DNA from 2 places in the Barrientosiimonas humi genome. Region 2 is predicted to be linked to the other one. Evidence: predicted binding sites of a transcription regulator. Region 2 holds the regulator's gene; the other holds the start of a gene.
What was found. The regulator LexA, encoded in region 2, represses DNA repair genes until DNA is damaged. The targets are predictions, from matches to a motif close to TCGAACANNTGTTCGA.
Positions count from the first base shown of each region.

Region 1 (6,153 bases), 660 kb from region 2:
GATCTCGCCAAGCAGGAGCGCGCCCAGCTGAGCGACGCGTTCGACCGGTTCGGCCCGGACAGCCCGACCCTCAGCGGCGACTGGACCACGCGCGACCTCGCGGCCCACCTGGTGCTGCGCGAGCGCCGCCCCGACGCGGCCGGCGGGATCCTGCTGCCGCTGCTGGCGAGCCGCACCGAGTCGGTGCAGCAGCAGATCGCGGCGCAGCCCTGGCCGCAGCTGGTCGAGCAGTTCCGCTCGGGCCCACCGGCGTGGTCGCCGATGCGTGTCGGCGCGGTCGACGAGGTCGCGAACCTGGCGGAGTTCTACGTCCACCACGAGGACGTGCTGCGCGGCGCCGACGCTTCCGCGCGCCGGGCTCGCAGCGAGCAGCTTGAGAACGCCCTGTGGGGAGTGCTCGGACGCATGGGCCGGTTCCTGCTGCGCAAGAGCCCGGTCGGGGTCGACGTGCGCGCCGAGGGTCACCGGGAGCGTCCGCTGACCAAGGCGGGTCAGGGCGACGGCCGCGTCACGCTCGTCGGAGCCCCCGGCGAGGTCGTGCTGCGGGTGTTCGGTCGGGGCATCGCCGACCCGGCCGTCACCGACGTCGTCATCGAGGGCGACGACGCCGCCGTGGCGAAGTTCGCAGGGTTCAAACCGAGCTTCTAGCACTCGCGGCCCGAGGCAGCGCGACCGCGCGTCATTTGCCCCGATATCGGCCCCAGCGACGCCCGAGCCAGCGCCAACGCACGTCATTTCCCCCGATATCGGCCCCAGCGACCGCGTCGGTGTCGAGGCGGGATGGCTCAGCGCACGGGGTAGCCGGCCTCGGCCAGCCCTGCCTTGACCTGCCCGACCGTCAGCTCCCGGTAGTGGAACACCGACGCCGCGAGGACCGCGTCGGCGCCGGCCTCCACCGCCTCCACGAAGTGCTCGACGGCGCCGGCCCCGCCGCTGGCGATGAGCGGCAACGAGGTCGCGGCCCGCACCGCGCGGATCAGCTCGAGGTCGAAGCCGTCCTTGGTCCCGTCGGCGTCCATCGAGTTGAGCAGGATCTCGCCCGCGCCCAGACGCTCCGCCCGCGCGCACCACTCGATGGCGTCGAGGCCGGCCGAGCGCCGACCACCGTGCGTGGTGACCTCGAAGTGGCCGTCTGCCCGGCGTACGTCCGCGGACAGCACCAGCACCTGCGCACCGAAACGGTCGGCGATCTCGGCCATGACCTCGGGGCGGGCGATGGCGCCGGTATTGATGCCGACCTTGTCGGCGCCCGCGCGCAGCAGCCGGTCGACGTCGTCGACCGAGCGCACCCCGCCACCCACGGTGAGCGGGATGAAGACCTCCTCGGCGGTGCGGCGCACGACGTCGTAGGTCGTCTCGCGGTCGGACGACGACGCCGTCACGTCGAGGAAGGTGAGCTCGTCGGCCCGCTGCCCGTCGTAGACCTCGGCCAGCTCCACCGGGTCGCCCGCGTCGCGCAGCTGCTGGAAGTTCACGCCCTTGACGACCCGGCCGGCGTCGACGTCGAGGCACGGGATCACACGCACGGCCACACTCACGCCAACCAGGGTAGGTGCTGCTCCGCGCCGGTTCCGCACGACGAGACGGCCGGAACGGGCGCGGCGCGCGGCGCGGCGCGTGCGGCGCGGCACGCGGGGCGCGTGGGGCGCCACGGCTACCCCGGCGCGACCTCGTGTCCAGCCAGTACGCCAACGGTCAGGGGCACGCGAGGTCGAGCAGCGCCTCGGGCAGGCCGGGGTCGGTGACGTAGACCCGGCCCGTCGGGCTGGTCCAGGTGCACCGCCCAGCGACGGTCATGGTGACCCGCCACCCACCCTCGTGCTTGGCCCGGTGGTGGTGCCGGCACAGGCACTGCAGGTTGCGCTCCTCGGTCGGGCCGCGCGGCCACGGGTCGACGTGGTCGAGGTCGGTGTAGCGCCCGCGGCGGTCGCACCCCGGGAACCGGCAACGCTGGTCGCGACGGATCACCCGGCGGCGCAGGCGCGCACCCGGCCGGTAGCCGCCGGTTTCCTGATCTGGGCCGGGCTGTTCCGCCGCCTGCGCGACGTGGGCTCGGGTGACTCCACCGGTGGTCGGCGCCGGAGCGGCCCAGGCCATGCTCGCCACGTCGTGCGGCGGGTCGATCGGCAGCTGGACCCACTCCGCCGTGGTCCGGGCGGCGCGGCCGGTGAGCAGCTCGAAGACGTCGGCTGTCGGCACCGGGCCGGCGCGCTCGTGGAGCAGGACCGGCACGTCCGCCAACAGCTGCCGCACCTGCCCCGGTGTCACCAGGGTCCGGCTGCCCGGCGGCTTCGGGGAATCGGTGACCGAGGGCGGCCCCTGCGACGGCGCAGCCTGAGTCGACGGCGACGGCGGCCCCGACGACTCCGGCGGCGGCTCTTGCGACGAGGACGGACCAGGCGGCTCTGGCGACGGGGACGGGGACGGGCCAGGCGGCTCTGGCGACGGGGACGGGGACGGGCCAGGCGGCTGGGCCGACGGGGACGGGCCAGGCGGTTGAGGCGGCTCGGGTGACGGCGGCTGCGGGACGATGAGCTCGAGGTGGGCGGTGAGGTCGACGTTGCCCATGGCGAGGTCGTACAGGGCCTCGGCGCGGTGCTCCCCCAGCAGCATCGCTGCGCGCGCCACGTCCTCGCTCGTCCTGTTGCCGTCGTTGGTCGCGCCGGCCGCGCCGGCCGCGCTCTCCGGCGGCTGCTCGCCGTGCGCGGTTGCGGAGCCGGTGCGGGCGGCCTGCTGCGCCTGGTGGGCGCGCTGGTCGACAGCGTCCATCAACGCCACGGCCTTGCCGGTGGGCATGACCGCGCTGAACGCCGACAGCCCCGGAGTCGTGTGCGAGTCGAGCCAGACCCCGGTCTGCTGAGCCTTGGTGCGCTTCGCCGATCGCCGGGCGGCCTCCGACTCGTGACGGCCGACGAGGGTCCGTGTCGAGCGCTGCGCCTGAGTGCGCTGGCGCTGATGGACCCGGCGCCTCAGCACCGCCTCCTCGACCAGCTCGCAGGTCTCGGGCCGCGCCTCCTGCACCTCGCGGGCGATCGCGGCCGCGGTCTCGATGTTGACCTCGCCGCGGCCGACGGCGGCGAGCACGCCGGGCACCCGCGTGGTCAGCCAGACGGAGTCGTCGACGAGGGAGTCGGCGGCGTAGGGCCCGAGGCGCAGCGCCGGCCCGAGCAGGTCGCCGGCGAACTCGGCACGGTGGCCGGGCTGGTGCTCGACCACGTCGAAGGGTCGAGGCTGCTCGCCCGCCAGACACTCCTGCGCCGAGAAGAACGCGCTGTCGGGGACCCGGTCGAACCTCGCCAGCCCCGCCGTGGCGTGCGCCCGCACCGCCGCCGCCTGGTTCATCGCCGCGTGCGCGAGCACCGCGGTCAGCTCGAACTGCGCCTGCCGCTCGGCGGCACGGTCGGCCTCGCGCCACGCAGCCTCCGACTGCAGCTCGCGCTCGACCTCGCCACGCGCGGCAGGCGACCGTGTCTCGGGGACAGGCAACGGCGTCCGGGGCAGGCCCTCACCACCCGCACCACCCTCACTGCCCGCACCGCCCGCTCCGCTCGGACCGTTCATGCCGCCCGCACCGCCAGACGCCACAGCATCACCGGCACCCACCGACGCCGGCCCGAGATCCGCCGGCACCAGCCACTGCTCCTGCTCGCTCAGCGCGAACGGGTCGGTGCGCTGCATCCGGTCGATCAGGTCGGCGGTCAGCACCTGGATCGCGCCCATCAGCAGGACCACCGGGTCGTGCGTCTGCGGCTCCGCGGCACCGTGCGGACCCGAGCGCGCCACGGGACCGAACGTGCCCTCGACGGCCCCGACGAGGCCGTCCTCGTAGAGCAACGACTCGAACAGCGCACGCGCCGCGGCGACCGGGTCGCCGGGAGTCGGTGCGGTGCTCGGGGTCATATGCGATATCGTACACCTGTTCGAACACGAGCGGAAGGGGTCAGAACCCCTGTGGACACGACGGATCTCGTTGACCTGCCTGTGGATCCAGGCGCAGCAGCCCGGTCAGCCACGCATGCCCCGTGTTGCCTCACCCCGTGCCCCCGCGCGGTATCCCTGCCCCCGCTCCCTAGGGTCGGCCCCATGCCGCAGGAGACCCAGGAGGACCACCACGTCTGGGGCGAGAACCTCGCCGATCCCGCGCACGCCGACCAGGTGGTGGAGCTGGCCCGGCGCGCCCGCGGCGACGCAGCGCCGCCCTCCCCTCGCCCCACGGTCGTCACGTTCGACGGCCCCGCCGGCTCGGGCAAGTCCTCCCTCGCCCGCCTGGTCGCCGACCGGCTCGACGCGCCCGTCGTGCACCTGGACGACCTGCTGCCCGGCTGGGACGGCCTGCCCGCCGCACCGGCTCTGCTCACCACCCAGGTGCTCGTCCCGCTCGCGCGCGGGGAGCAGGCCGCGTTCCGCCGGTTCGACTGGCACGCGGGCGAGTTCGCCGAGCTGGTGCCGGTGCCGACCGCCGACTTCCTGGTCGTCGAGGGTGTCGCGAGCAGCGTGGGAGTGGCCCGGGCGTACGCCGACGTCCGGGTCTGGCTCGAGGCGGCCCACGACGTGCGCATGCAGCGCGGCCTCGCGCGCGACGGCGACGGGTTCGCCGGGCACTGGGAGGCCTGGGCCGCGCAGGAGGCACGGATCTTCGAGGCCGACGGCACCGCCGCGCATGCGCACCTTCGGCTGCAGACCGACGGGCCTGCGCTTCCCTAGGCTGGGCCCATGAGCAGCGAGGTGGCCGGCGAGTGGGGTCGGCGACTCGACCCTCGCCCACGACTCACCAAGCGCTCCTTCGCCCAGCGCGTCGAGCGGCTGCGCGACCGCGCCTTCCTCATCGTGCAGTGCGCGGTCGGCGGCGCGATCGCGTGGAGCCTGGCCCGCTACCTGCTCGGCCACCCGCAGCCGTTCTTCGCCCCGGTGACGGTGCTGGTCGCGCTGGGACTGACGTACGGCCAACGGTTGCGTCGCGTGGTCGAGCTCACCGTCGGCGTGGCGATCGGTGTGCTCGTCGGCGACGTGTTCGTGCACTTCTTCGGCACGGGTCCGGTGCAGCTGGCGGTCGTGGTGCTGTGCGCCATGTCGATCGCGGTGCTCGCGGGCGCCGGCGGGCTGATGATGATCCAGGCCGGCGTGCAGTCGATGATCGTGACGACGCTCGTCGCCGACTCGGAGTACGCCTTCAGCCGCTGGCTCGACGCCGTGGTCGGCGGGTGCGTGGCGCTGCTCGCGGCCACCATCACCCCCACCTCACCCGTGCGCCGTCCCCGCGTGGAGGCCGCGCGGGTGCTGACCGAGCTGGCAGAGGTGCTGCGCGCCACGGCCACCGCCGGTCGCCGCCGTGACCAGCAGCGCGCCGACGACGCCCTCGCCCGGGCGCGCGCCAGCGAGGGCCATCTCGCCGACCTGCGCGAGGCCGTCGACGAGGGCATCGCGGTCACCCGTCAGTCGCCGTTCCGGCGCCGGCACAACGCCTCGGTGGTGGCGATCGCCGACCTGACCGAGCCGCTGGACCGCGCGATCCGCAACATCCGGGTGCTCGTGCGCCGGGTGTCGGTCGCGGTGCTCGAGGGCGAGCCGATCCCGCCCGCCTACCTCACCGCCGTCGACGACCTCGCCCAGGTCATGGACCAGATGGCCGACGAGCTGTCCGAGCGGCGCGTCCCGCAGAACGTGCGCCCCGCGCTGCTGCTGCTCGCCGACGACACGGCGACGCGCAGCATCGCCGGCACCGGGCGTACGTCGTTGTCGGGTGAGGTGATCCGCGCTCAGCTGCGCTCGATCGTGGTCGACCTGCTCATGCTGACCGGGTGGAGCTACGAGAAGGTGCGCGAGGAGGTCCCGACCCGCCACGACGAGCTCGACGAGTAGGGACCGCCGGACCGCTAGATCTCCGCCGCCGGGCCGCGGCGGGTGTGCGCTTCGACCAGCGCGGCCAGCCGCTGGGCCTCGGCCGTGGCGCGCGGGCCGTCGCTGCGCTGGATGCCCATGACGGGCAGCGTGTCGAAGTCGTCGAGCTCGAGCACCGCCCAGGCCTGACCGCCGCCGAACTGCACCTCGACGATCTGCGACCACGCCACCTGACGGGTCACGACGAGGTTGTGCACCTCGATGCCCTCCTGCGTCGGGATCGCGCGCACCTGCGCGAACCGCCACAGCACCAGG
Region 1 is NZ_VFOK01000001.1:1,584,841-1,590,993, forward strand. It holds gene FB554_RS07405 (TIGR03085 family metal-binding protein) at 1-648, shown strand, start outside; gene hisF (imidazole glycerol phosphate synthase subunit HisF) at 786-1,538, opposite strand; gene FB554_RS17800 (HNH endonuclease signature motif containing protein) at 1,696-3,900, opposite strand; gene FB554_RS07420 (nucleoside/nucleotide kinase family protein) at 4,084-4,704, shown strand; gene FB554_RS07425 (FUSC family protein) at 4,714-5,859, shown strand; gene FB554_RS07430 (PH domain-containing protein) at 5,874-6,153, opposite strand, start outside.
Region 1: the regulator LexA is predicted to act here: its motif matches at 3,909-3,924, upstream of FB554_RS17800 (HNH endonuclease signature motif containing protein).

Region 2 (6,153 bases):
AACCCGGCGTACGGGCCGACCACGCCGGCGATCTCGGCGGAACGCTTGTAGGCGGCACCGGTGAGCAGCGAGGTGATCGCGGCGGCGAGGCTGCGGCCGCCCTCGGACTCGTAGCCGTGACCGGTCGCCATGAGCAGCGCGCCGAGGTTGGCGTAGCCGATACCCAGCTGGCGGTAGTCGCGGGTCGTGTCGCCGATCGCCTCGGTCGGGAAGTCGGCGAAGCAGATCGAGATGTCCATCGCGGTGATGACCAGCTCGGCGACCTTCTGGAAGGTCTCGGTGTCGAACGTGTCGTCGTCCTTGAGGAACTTCAGCAGGTTCAGGCTCGCCAGGTTGCACGAGGAGTTGTCGAGCGACATGTACTCCGAGCACGGGTTGGACGCGGTGATGCGGCCGGTCTCGGGGTTGGTGTGCCAGGCGTTGATGGTGTCGTCGTACTGGACGCCCGGGTCGGCGCACTCCCACGCGGCCTGGTTGAGCTTGCCGAACAGCTCGCGGGCGTCGACCTGCTCGATGACCTCACCCGTGCCGCGGGCGCGCAGGCCGAAGGAGGTCCCCTCCTCGACCGCGCGCATGAACTCGTCGCTCACGCGGACGGAGTTGTTGGCGTTCTGGTACTGGACGGAGGTGATGTCCTTGCCGCCGAGGTCCATGTCGAAGCCGGCGTCGCGCAGCGCGCGGATCTTGTCCTCCTCGCGCGCCTTGGTCTCGATGAACTCCTCGATGTCGGGGTGGTCGACGTCGAGCACGACCATCTTGGCGGCGCGGCGGGTGGCGCCACCGGACTTGATGGTGCCGGCGCTGGCGTCGGCGCCGCGCATGAAGGAGACCGGACCCGAGGCGGTGCCGCCGGAGGACAGCAGCTCCTTGGACGAGCGGATGCGGGAGAGGTTGAGGCCGGCACCGGAGCCGCCCTTGAAGATGAACCCCTCCTCCTTGTACCAGTTGAGGATCGAGTCCATCGAGTCGTCGACCGACAGGATGAAGCACGCCGAGACCTGCTGCGGGCTCTTGGTGCCCACGTTGAACCACACCGGGGAGTTGAACGAGAACACCTGGTGCAGCAGGGCGTAGGTGAGCTCGTGCTCGAAGACGTCGGCGTCGTCGTCGGAGGCGAAGTAGCCGTGCTCCTTGCCGGCCTTGACGTAGGTCAGCACGACGCGGTCGATGAGCTGCTTCAGGCTGCGCTCGCGCGCGTCGGTGCCGAGCGCACCGCGGAAGTACTTCGTCGTGACGATGGTCGAGGCGTTGAGCGACCAGAAGTCGGGGAACTCCACGCCGCGCTGCTCGAAGATGGTCTCGCCGGTCTTCCAGTTCTGCTGGACGACATCACGCGACTCCCAGGTCACCTCGTCATAGGGGTGGACGCCCGGGGTCGTGTAGATGCGCTCGATCTTCAGGCCCTTGTTCTTGCGACGGGCCCTGGATCCAGCGCTGGTCGTCTCGGTCATGACAGCTCCTCCGGTGGGTGTCTTGTGCTCGGCAGGTTTCTTCGGGGGGTGGTGCTCAGGTGCTGGCGGTCTCATCGTCGCCGCCACCACCGACAGGCCCCGTCGACGAGGTCGACGCGGGGCGCTCGGCCCGGTCGGGCTCGACGCCCGCGGCCTCGCGCTCGGCACGCAGCAGCGTGATGGCGGTCTCGAAGTCGTCGGTGGACTCGAAGGCCTGGTAGACGCTGGCGAAGCGCAGGTAGGCCACCTCGTCCAGCGCGCGCAGCGGCCCCAGGATCTCCAGCCCGACGTCGTGCGCGTCGATCTCGGCCAGCCCCTGGGAGCGGATGCTCTCCTCGACCTGCTGCGCCAGCAGCGCCAGGTCGTCGTCGGAGACCGGTCGGCCCTGGCAGGCCTTGCGGACCCCGGCCAGCACCTTGCCGCGGGCGAACGGCTCGCTCGCCCCCGAGCGCTTGACCACGGTCAGGCTCGCGGTCTCCAGGGTGCTGAACCGCTTGCCGCAGGCCGGGCACTGGCGGCGCCGCTTGATGCTGGTGCCGTCCTCGGACGTACGACTGTCGACGACTCGGGAGTCGTCGTGGCGGCAGAACGGGCAGTGCATCGGGCACCTCCTTCGCGCGGTTCGATCGGGTCCGGGAGGGCGCTCCACGAGGCCGGTTCGGGGGAAAACCTGGGGACGGACGGTGGAAAACCGGCCTCCGGCTGTGGATGTCCTTGTGGACTAGATGTGGAGAACTTACACGGCTGTAACTACTAGATATAGGGAGGTTAGGACGCTTTGGCCCGACGCGCAAGGCCGCGCCGCGGCGGCCTGCGTGTCGCTCACCACGTCACCCGCGCACCACCCGCTCAGGCGCCCGGAACGGCGGGAGAAGTGGACGTGGCCGGTGACGGAGGAGCCCGTCACCGGCCACGAGATCGAGGCTGTCGCCGCGCTCGGGCGACTGACCTGCACCCTGCTCAGGGCGCCGGGATCACCAGCTGCTGACCGCTGGAGACCTGCAGGGAGTTGAGGCCGTTGGCCACCTGGATCTGGGCGACGGCCGTGCCGACCGGGACGCCGGGAAGGTGGGCACGGGCCAGGTCGGACAGGGTCTCCCCGGAGCTCACGGTGACGACCTGCTGGGCCTGCGCTCCCCCAGCGGTCGCGCTGATGGCCGCGCCGACCAGGATCGCCAGGACGACCACGGCGAGGGCCAGCGCGCGGCGGCCGCGGCGGGTGAGCCGGAAGGCCGCGGGGCGGGCTTCCTGCTGGGGCAGCGGCGGCACGACTCGCAGGTGCCGGCGCCGCGCGGGCTGGGCGGACCCGAACCGCGGGTGCGGGGCGATGGCCGGCGTGACGGTGGCGGCGCTCATGTCTTCCTCCAAGGACGGTGACGAACTCGACGAACAAGTGTGCGATGGAACGTCTGTACGATGTATAGCACGGACGTTCGAACGGCTCAAGGCCTCGCGCGGCCGGCTCGGCCGGGAGACCCCGCCGACACGCGTCGTACAGGTGTTTGAAACCTGCTGCGGGTCTTCATAGGCTGTTCGCACAGTCACCAAGACAAGCAGCGACCACCGACAGCCCCTCGCCGACGACGACCGGTCCGGCGCCAGCGGGCACCGTCACCGGCCGCGGCGCGACGCGGAACGAGGACCGAAACCCATGGCCAAGATCCACGAGATGCCCGAACCCGACGGGCAGGCCCTGACCACGCGTCAGCGCAAGGTGCTCGAGGTGATCCGCAACTCGGTCGACCGCCGCGGATACCCGCCGAGCATGCGCGAGATCGGCGACGCCGTCGGCCTGACCTCACCCAGCTCGGTGGCCCACCAGCTGACGATGCTCGAGCGCAAGGGATACCTGCGCCGTGACCCGATGCGCCCGCGCGCCATCGAGGTGATCGCCCCCGGGCAGAGCAAGCGCGAGCGCGGTTATCGCGGCCGCTCGGTGAGCCAGGCGAGCGAGAGCCTGGTCGACGAGACCGGCCTGCACGACGACCACCCCGAGGCCGAGTACGTCCCGGTCGTCGGCCGCATCGCCGCGGGTGGCCCGATCCTTGCCGAGGAGGTCGTCGAGGACGTCTTCCCCCTCCCCCGCCAGATCGTCGGCGAGGGTGACATGTTCCTGCTCAAGGTGGTCGGCGACTCGATGGTCGACGCGGCCATCTGCGACGGCGACTGGGTGGTCGTGCGGCAGCAGCCGACCGCCAGCAACGGCGACATCGTGGCCGCGATGCTCGACAACGAGGCGACCGTCAAGACCTTCAAGCGCACCAAGGGCAAGGTCTGGCTGATGCCGCACAACGAGGCCTACGAGCCGATCGACGGCAGCGACGCCACCATCCTCGGCAAGGTCACCGCGGTCCTGCGCCGCGTCTGACCGCCGGGCCTACCCGGCGCGGGCTCTACGCCGCGACCGCCTCGACGAGCCTGCGCAGGGTCGGCCCCAGCGGGGCGTCCACCTTCACGTCGATCAGGTCGTCGGCCCGGGTGACGCCGTGGGTGATCGCGGCGACCGGGATGCCCTCGCGGGCCGCGTGCCGGGCGAAGCGGTAGCCCGACATGACCATCAGCGACGAGCCCAGCACCAGCAGCGCCCGGGACCGGTCGACCGCCTCGAAGCACGCGTCGACCACCGGCCGCACGACCGACTCGCCGAACATCACGACGTCGGGCTTGAGCCGGTCCGACCGGCAGACCACGCACGCGGCGATCCGGAAGCCGGCCACCTGCTCGTCGGTGAGCACGACGTCGCCGTCGGGCCGGACCTGACCGCTGATCTCCCGGTCGAAGTGCGGGTTCGCCCCGGCGAGCCACTCGTCGACGACCTCGCGGGCGTACCGCTCCCCGCAGTCGGCGCAGACGACGAACGACAACGACCCGTGCAGCTCGGTGACGTCGCGCGCGCCCGCCTGCTGGTGCAGCCCGTCGACGTTCTGGGTGATGACCGCGCCGACCAGGCCGAGGTCCTGTAGCCGCGCGACCGCGCGGTGCCCGTCGTTCGGCTCGGCCGCGGCGAACCTCGGCCAGCCTGTGTACGCCCGCGCCCAGTAGCGCTGTCGCGCCGCCGGGCTCCGGAGCAGCTCGGACACGGTCATGGGGGTCACGCGCCGCTCGCCGTCGGCGCCGCGGTAGGCCGGGATGCCCGACTCGGTGGAGATGCCGGCGCCGGTCAGCACGCACACGTCGCCGCCGCGCACCAGCCGGACGAGCTCGTCCCACAGGCCCGGCGCCAGGGCCGGGTCAGGGGTGGTGGAGGTCAGCACCCGACCAGTATCCGTCAGCGAGAACGTAGGATCCGGAGGCATGATCGACGCCGCTGGGCTGCGCGTGATGCGCGCCATCGCCGAAGAGGGCAGCTTCACCGCGGCGGCCGCGTCGCTGGGCTACTCCCAGCCCGCCATCTCCCAGATGGTGCGCCGCCTCGAGGAACGCACCGGAACCGTGCTCGTCGAGCGCATCGGGCGCAGCGTGCGGCTCACCGAGGCCGGCGAGGTGCTCGCGCGGCACGCCGTGCCGGTGCTCACCGCGCTGGACCGGGCCGAGGGCGAGATCCGCGCCATCGCGGGGCTGCAGTCGGGGCGGGTGCGTCTCACCGCGTTCCCGTCGGCCGCCTCGACGCTGGTGCCGCAGGCCCTGGCGCTGGTCAAGCAGCGCTTCCCCGACGTGCGGGTCGCCTTCACCGAGGCCGAGCCGCCCGAGGCGCTGGCCTCGCTGCGCGCGGGCGACTGCGACGTGGCGGTGACGTTCGTCTACGACGGTGACACCCTGCCGCGCGGCGAGGACGACCTCGACCCGTTCTCGGTGCAGACGCTGCTCGAGGACGAGGTGCGCATCGTTCTCCCCCGCGACCACCCGCTGGCCGCGCAGGAGCGCGTCGACCTCGCCGACCTCGACGAGTCGGCCTGGATCGCCGGCTGCCCGCGCTGTCGCGGTCACCTGCTCTCGCTCGCGCAGCAGTCGGGCTTCGAGCCCGAGGTGGCCTTCGAGACCGAGGACTACGTCGCGGTGCTCGCGCTCGTGGCCGCGGGCCTCGGGGTGGCGCTCGTGCCCGAGCTGATCCTGCGCTCCACCAGCAACGACGGCGTGGTCGTGCGGCCGATGAACCCGCCCAACCGCCGCACCGTGCAGCTGGTGACCACCCCCGACCTCGCCCGCGTGCCCGCGGTGCAGGCGACCGTCGAGGCGCTCGCCGAGGCGGCCAAGCAGACCGGTTGCCGGCCCGACGTCGAGGCGGCGCCCGCGGGCTGAGGCCTCGCAGGGTGAGGCCCCGCCGGTCGAGCCCACGGGCCCGGCCCGGTCGCGGCGCCCGTCGCGTCATCGTCGGCTCACCACCGACCCGCGCCCCTCGCGCACCACGACCGCCAGGTCGCCCCCGCGGTCGGTGCGCACGGCGAGCGTCCCGGAGTCGCGCAGCGAGCCGAGCAGCCGCGGCGCCGGGTGCCCGTAGTCGTTGTCGGACCCCACGCTGATCAGCCCGTACGTCGCCCGCACCTGGCGCAGCAGCGCCGGGTCGTGGTTGGACGAGCCGTGGTGGGCCACCTTCATGGCCAGCACCGGGGTGGGGTCACCGAGGCGGGCCAGGGCTCGCCGCGTCTCGCGCTGCGCCTCCTGCTCGGCGTCGCCGAGCAGCAGCAGGCGTACGCCCGCGACGCGCACGTCGAGCACCACCGAGCCGTTGTTCTGCAGCGAACCGGTGCGGATGGTGCGGCCC
Region 2 is NZ_VFOK01000001.1:919,966-926,118, reverse strand. It holds gene FB554_RS04370 (vitamin B12-dependent ribonucleotide reductase) at 1-1,451, opposite strand, end outside; gene nrdR (transcriptional regulator NrdR) at 1,507-2,052, opposite strand; gene FB554_RS04360 (LysM peptidoglycan-binding domain-containing protein) at 2,412-2,807, opposite strand; gene lexA (transcriptional repressor LexA) at 3,103-3,819, shown strand; gene FB554_RS04350 (NAD-dependent protein deacetylase) at 3,845-4,705, opposite strand; gene FB554_RS04345 (LysR family transcriptional regulator) at 4,746-5,690, shown strand; gene FB554_RS04340 (ComEC/Rec2 family competence protein) at 5,757-6,153, opposite strand, start outside.